DNA from 2 places in the Paenibacillus glucanolyticus genome. Region 2 is predicted to be linked to the other one. Evidence: a T-box and tRNA genes for the amino acid it is inferred to sense, from the RefSeq annotation. Region 2 holds a T-box; the other holds one or more tRNA genes.
What was found. A T-box is a leader RNA that pairs with one kind of tRNA and senses whether it is charged. The one in region 2 lies ahead of WDY75_RS18220 (glutamine--tRNA ligase/YqeY domain fusion protein), so its partner is inferred to be a tRNA-Gln.
Positions count from the first base shown of each region.

Region 1: it has a tRNA-Gln gene. The T-box ahead of WDY75_RS18220 (glutamine--tRNA ligase/YqeY domain fusion protein) is inferred to sense a tRNA for this amino acid. The anticodon was not compared.

Region 1 is NZ_CP147845.1:770,451-773,843, reverse strand. It holds gene ppc (phosphoenolpyruvate carboxylase) at 1-590, opposite strand, end outside; tRNA gene WDY75_RS03710 (tRNA-Gly) at 866-939, opposite strand; tRNA gene WDY75_RS03705 (tRNA-Pro) at 1,016-1,089, opposite strand; tRNA gene WDY75_RS03700 (tRNA-Arg) at 1,109-1,185, opposite strand; tRNA gene WDY75_RS03695 (tRNA-Gly) at 1,189-1,263, opposite strand; tRNA gene WDY75_RS03690 (tRNA-Leu) at 1,269-1,352, opposite strand; tRNA gene WDY75_RS03685 (tRNA-Lys) at 1,367-1,442, opposite strand; tRNA gene WDY75_RS03680 (tRNA-Gln) at 1,510-1,584, opposite strand; tRNA gene WDY75_RS03675 (tRNA-Val) at 1,640-1,715, opposite strand; tRNA gene WDY75_RS03670 (tRNA-Glu) at 1,738-1,812, opposite strand; tRNA gene WDY75_RS03665 (tRNA-Thr) at 1,850-1,925, opposite strand; tRNA gene WDY75_RS03660 (tRNA-Asn) at 1,929-2,004, opposite strand; rRNA gene rrf (5S ribosomal RNA) at 2,015-2,131, opposite strand; rRNA gene WDY75_RS03650 (23S ribosomal RNA) at 2,198-3,393, opposite strand, start outside.
Region 2 is NZ_CP147845.1:3,888,597-3,891,989, forward strand. It holds gene WDY75_RS18215 (pentapeptide repeat-containing protein) at 1-313, shown strand, start outside; gene WDY75_RS18220 (glutamine--tRNA ligase/YqeY domain fusion protein) at 424-2,118, opposite strand; T-box leader at 2,194-2,454, opposite strand; gene infC (translation initiation factor IF-3) at 2,558-3,046, opposite strand; gene WDY75_RS18230 (alpha/beta fold hydrolase) at 3,223-3,393, shown strand, end outside.

The sequences.
Region 1 (3,393 bases), 3.1 Mb from region 2:
ATAACCTCATTCAGTAATTTCTCCCGAAGCTGCTCTCGTTCGCGGAATGTCAGTGTCGGGTTGTCCAGTTGCATAACATCGTCTGCTATCCGTTTATGAATATCCAGAATAGCCCGACGCATCGCTTCTGTCGGATGAGCTGTCATTACCAGCTCAAGGGATAGACTTTCGAGAATTTCTTGAACTTCTTCAAACGTAATATTGCGCTCTTTCAAATCCTGGATCGCACTTTCAATGGAACCTGGTTGAACACTCTCCCCAGCGGAACGCTCGTAATCACGCTTGCGGCGTATGCGATGATTCTGCTCTGCGATATTAACCAATTGAAAGTAAATGGCAAACGCACGAATCACCTGATGGCGAATGTCTGGTTCCAGCGTGCTGATAATCCCTTTGAAATCTGCAAACAATTCCGGCAGGAATACGGATCGCAACGATTTACTCGTTTCGCGAATTTTCTCAACTATATCTAAAAGCTCATTGCCTCCTTGATGGACAAGAACTTCCCCAAGAATATTGCCAAGGAACCGTACATCACGCCGCAGCAGATTGTTGGAATTGCTCTTTGCGGTTACTGTAAGTTCAGTCATGCTACTCCTCCCATCTCAACCCGTTTCAGCAGTTTATCTTTAGGACGTAACGCCTTCCTAACATCATACAATAAAAGCGAATGAAAATCTGCATTTTTCAGGCGAAAAAATTAGCCAAATCGACAAAACTCATGCTATTGATATGCCCTTCTACGATAAACATTAGTCCAAGAAACCCTTGATATGACTGCATTCTTTATCACATTAACACTTCGCAGGATAGTCGTGTAAATATGTAAAAAAAACATCACACACGGTGATGTCCTGCATATGTATGGAGCGGGTGATGGGAATCGAACCCACGCTACCAGCTTGGAAGGCTGGAGTTCTACCATTGAACTACACCCGCATATCACCCCATAAAAGTGATCTTATACTTTGGAGCATATTCTGATTACTTTTATGGGCAATAACGCCTAAGCAAATCGGGATGACACGATTTGAACATGCGACCCCCTGGTCCCAAACCAGGTGCTCTACCAAGCTGAGCTACATCCCGATATTAATCTTTGAAAAAATGGCACGCCCTGAGAGATTCGAACTCCCGACCTTTTGATTCGTAGTCAAACGCTCTATCCAGCTGAGCTAAGGGCGCAAATGGAGCGGACGACGGGAATCGAACCCGCGACCCTCGCCTTGGCAAGGCGATGCTCTACCGCTGAGCCACGTCCGCATAAATGGTGCGCGTGGAGGGACTTGAACCCCCACGTCAAAGACGCTAGATCCTAAGTCTAGTGCGTCTGCCAATTCCGCCACACGCGCACAAGATGAAACAATGGTGAGCCATGAAGGACTCGAACCTTCGACACCCTGATTAAAAGTCAGGTGCTCTACCAACTGAGCTAATGGCTCGCATATCAGGACCTCCGAAAAGTTTCGGAATCACCTTCAAAGCGCAACTTCACTTTTTGGTGTGAAGTGGCTGGGGATATAGGATTCGAACCTATGCATGACGGAGTCAAAGTCCGTTGCCTTACCGCTTGGCTAATCCCCAATATCGATGAGTACTTCTATTTTGCATTTCAATACTCTAATAATCATGAGTTAAATGGTGGAGGCTGAGGGGTTCGAACCCCCGACCCTCTGCTTGTAAGGCAGATGCTCTCCCAGCTGAGCTAAGCCTCCATATATAATGGATGAGAAATAATGGTGACCCGTAGGGGATTCGAACCCCTGTTACCTCCGTGAAAGGGAGGTGTCTTAACCCCTTGACCAACGGGCCTCATTTACATGATGCATGTCCATTCTAAAAACGAATCTGGAGCTTCCAACCGGGATCGAACCGGTGACCTCATCCTTACCATGGATGCACTCTACCTACTGAGCTATGGAAGCAAGTGGCTCCCCGAACAGGACTCGAACCTGTGACAACTCGATTAACAGTCGAGTGCTCTACCAACTGAGCTATCAGGGAATATGTATCCGCTTGGCGACGTCCTACTCTCCCGGGACCCTGCGGTCCAAGTACCATCGGCGCTGGAAGGCTTAACGGTCGTGTTCGGTATGGGTACGCGTGGAACCCTTCCGCCATCGCCACCAAACGGCTTCAGATGCTTGATCACCTGAAAACTAGATACGAAACGAATTTGCAGCACATTGAAATATCTTTGGATAAGCCCTCGACCGATTAGTATTGGTCAGCTCCATGCATTGCTGCACTTCCACCTCCAACCTATCTACCTCGTCGTCTTCAAGGGGTCTTACTAGTTGGGAAATCTCATCTTGAGGGGGGCTTCACGCTTAGATGCTTTCAGCGCTTATCCCTTCCGTACGTAGCTACCCAGCCATGCTCCTGGCGGAACAACTGGTGCACCAGCGGTACGTCCATCCCGGTCCTCTCGTACTAAGGACAGCTCCTCTCAAATTTCCTACGCCCACGACAGATAGGGACCGAACTGTCTCACGACGTTCTGAACCCAGCTCGCGTACCGCTTTAATGGGCGAACAGCCCAACCCTTGGGACCTACTTCAGCCCCAGGATGCGATGAGCCGACATCGAGGTGCCAAACCTCCCCGTCGATGTGGACTCTTGGGGGAGATAAGCCTGTTATCCCCAGGGTAGCTTTTATCCGTTGAGCGATGGCCCTTCCATGCGGTACCACCGGATCACTAAGCCCGACTTTCGTCCCTGCTCGACTTGTAGGTCTCGCAGTCAAGCTCCCTTATGCCTTTGCACTCTTCGAATGATTTCCAACCATTCTGAGGGAACCTTGGGGCGCCTCCGTTACTCTTTAGGAGGCGACCGCCCCAGTCAAACTGCCCGCCTGACACTGTCCTCGTACCGGATCACGGTACCAAGTTAGAACCTAGATACGATCAGGGTGGTATCCCAACGTCGCCTCCACACAAGCTGGCGCTCATGCTTCGAAGGCTCCCACCTATCCTGTACAGATCGTACCCAAATCCAATATCAAGCTGCAGTAAAGCTCCATGGGGTCTTTCCGTCTTGTCGCGGGTAACCTGCATCTTCACAGGTATTAAAATTTCACCGGATCTCTCGTTGAGACAGCGCCCAAGTCGTTACGCCATTCGTGCGGGTCAGAATTTACCTGACAAGGAATTTCGCTACCTTAGGACCGTTATAGTTACGGCCGCCGTTTACTGGGGCTTCGGTTCACAGCTTCGGATTGCTCCTAACCGCTCCCCTTAACCTTCCAGCACCGGGCAGGCGTCAGCCCGTATACTTCGCCTTACGGCTTCGCACAGACCTGTGTTTTTGCTAAACAGTCGCTTGGGCCTTTTCACTGCGGCCCCCTCGGGCTATTCACCCTACCGAGGCACCCCTTCTCCCGAAGTTACGGGG
Region 2 (3,393 bases):
CCGTTTACACAGAGATAATCCTGTCCGCCGGAAGATCGGCAGCCGTGGAGCCGATCTCATCGGAGCTAAACTGAAAGGAGCCGACCTGAGATACGCGAACTTGAGAGGCGCATATCTGATCGCCGCGGATCTCAGTGGAGCTGATTTGAGAGCCGCTGATCTGATCGGTGCGGATCTCAGGGATGCCGATCTAAGGGGAGCTGACCTGACGGACAGCATTTTCCTTACCCAGTCCCAGCTTAATGCAGCGAAGGGCGACGCCAATACCAAACTGCCACCCTCCCTGTCACATCCGATACATTGGGTGGATTAAGCCTAATGAGGGACGGTATATCATATGAAATGGGTCACGAACGCTTGGAAGAGCGGCGGTAGCATTTTGCCCCATCTTGGTGACCGTAATTGCCATCATTTCACCGTCAACTACTTTGAATGGTTTGCAGGCCAATTCCACGAATCCTTCAATGAAACGATGCGGTTAAACACAAGCTTGTGCTCTGTTGAATACTTGGAATCCACGCAGAAATAGCCGTGTCGGATGAATTGGTACGTGTTGTGCGCAGTCGCTTCCGCCATCAAAGGCTCCAATACAGCGGCTTCGACTTTAATGAGCGATTCCGGGTTGATCAAGTCTTCCCAGACGTTACCCGATTCGGATAACTCGGCTGATTCCTTCAGCAGCTTATCATACAGATGAAGTTCCGCTGTGATCCCATGCCTGGCCGAGACCCAATGCAGCGTCGATTTCACCTTTCTTGCATTAAATCCGCTGCCGCTCTTGGTTTCGGGATCATACGTACAGTGGATCTCCTGGATTTCCCCTGTTGATTCGTCCTTCACGATATGCTCGCATTTGATAAAATAAGCGCCCTTTAAGCGCACTTCCTTGCCGGGCGACAACCGGTGAAATCCGGGAGTCGGCTCCTCCATGAAATCCTCCCTCTCGATAAACAGCTCCCGTGAAAAAGGAACCTCCCGGACCCCTTTCGATGCATCACCTTCATGATTCGGAACAATAAGCATCTCGCTCCAATCTTCCGGAACGTTGGTAATGATAACCTTCAGCGGTTTGATGACAGCCATCACGTTGTGGCAGCGTTCCTTCAAATCTTGACGGATGTAATGGTCAAGCATGGCCGAATCCACCATGCTGTTGCTGCGAAACACGCCGAGCTCACCCAGAAATTTCCGAATCCCTTCCGGTGTCACTCCCCGCCGCCGGAGCCCTTTAAGCGTGGGCAGTCTGGGGTCGTCCCAACCATCCACGAAACCACCTTCAACCAGCTCCCTCAGATACCGCTTGCTTGTCACGAAGCCGGAGATGTTCAATCGTCCGAACTCCCTTTGCTTGGGCGGCTCCTTGATTTCAAGCTCGGTTACCACCCACTCATACAGCGGTCGATGATCTTTAAACTCGGCTGAGCACAGCGAATGTGTGATTCCTTCAATGGAGTCCTGAATCGGATGGGCAAAGTCATACATCGGATAGATGCACCATGCGCTTCCGGTTCGATAATGCTCGGCATGAAGGATACGATACAGCACAGGGTCTCTTAAATTCATGTTGGGCGAAGCCATGTCGATTTTGGCCCGGAGTACTTTTGCTGATACAGCGAATACCCCCGCCTTCATTTGCTCAAATAATGATACATTTTCTTCAACGCTGCGCTCACGGAATGGACTGTTCTTGCCTGCTTCCGTCAGTGTTCCCCGGTACTCCGTCATTCCCTCGGGCGTAAGATCACAGACGTAGGCCTTCCCCTTGCGGATTAGTTTCTTGGCCGCTTCTGCGATTTGCTCGGAATAATCCGAGCCATAATAAACCTCCGGCGTATACCCCAGCCACGCGCTATCCTCCTGGATCGCTTGTACGTATTTCACATCCTCCTTCAGAGGATTCGTATCGTCAAACCGAAGGTTGAATGTTCCATGAAATTGGCTTGCTATGGAATGGTTGATGTGTATGGCATAAGCGCTGCCAATGTGCAGGTAGCCGTTAGGCTCAGGCGGAAAGCGGGTGGCCACGGGTCTGTGGTACACTCCCTTTTCAATATCTCCCTTAACCATTCTTGTCAAAAAATTCACCGTTTCTTCTCCCAAACTCTTATCATGAATCATGCTGAGCTCCTCCTTCGAATTCATCCCGAATAACTTCCTGAAAAAATAAAAAAATCCCGTCTCCAAGACATTAGTCTTGGGGACGAGATTGGTTTCGCGGTGCCACCCCTGTTTACCGATATATCACGATATCAGCCTTATCGGGTACGGCTATCACAAAACAAGCTTATACCCTAGCTCTGTAACAGGAGCTCCTGTCGCACCATCCCTTATCCATAAGTTCCGATGCGCCGCTCAGAGGCTTGGTTCAATAAACGGCTTCCTGCCCCTTTTCAGCTTACCGGAGCTCTCTGTAGGGAATCCTGTTTCATCTACTCTTCTCTTCATGGCGTTTATAATTTGATCCATAGTATCATCTATAAATAAAAAAGTAAACCGTAAGCGTCACTTAAAATCGCAAAAAATCTTATGAAAATCCCTCCGTTAAACGGTCCAGGAATCAGATTGGCAGCAATTTAACGGTAGCCAACTTGCCGCTGACCTGAATGCCGGTCTCCTTCTTGCCGACCTCGGCCAGATCATGGACCAGACGCTCAAGCAGCTTGCGGGCTGCTTCTCCCTCCTTGCCTTGAATGCGGATGACCGGCTGCACGGCTTTATCCGCTGCAAGCAGCTTATGCATTTGTGACAGCTTGGTATCGTAGTCGTGCTCCTCGATATGTACAGACAAGCGGAATTCCTTCACTTTAATTGGACCGGATGTTTCATTATGGCCTTTCTTTTCCTTCGCAGCCACCTGCTTAGCCTGCCCCCGGCTCACCAGCTTACATGGTGGCGGGCTGCTAAACAAAGAGGTACACACCAGATCGGCTTTGTGGCTCTTGGCCAGTGCGAGCGCCTCTTCCCTTGTGACGATGCCCAGACTCTCGCCGTTTAACCCGGTAAGTTCAACCTCTCGTGCCTTTATCTTTTCATTCATAATCAACATAAACAAGTCCTCCCATCATACGTGTCTCTCCCATTTCTTCTCTTGATAGAATAACATATTCCCTTATCTGCATGGATTGTTTTAATAATGACAATAGTTGTCACTATTATGGGTTATAGTTGAACTACAAACAACAAGCAATGGGATAGGTTCCATTGCCCTAAGGAGGATATGATATGCAGTCCGCTCAGGATATTCAATCAACCAAACGCAAGTATTTTCAATCAGGCAATTTGAAACTCTCCTACCTCGATTATGGTGGCGAGAGTCTTAATGTTCTCCTTATGCTGCATGGGCATATGAATGATGCCGAAACCTTCACGAAATTGGCCGCAAAGTTTACGGAT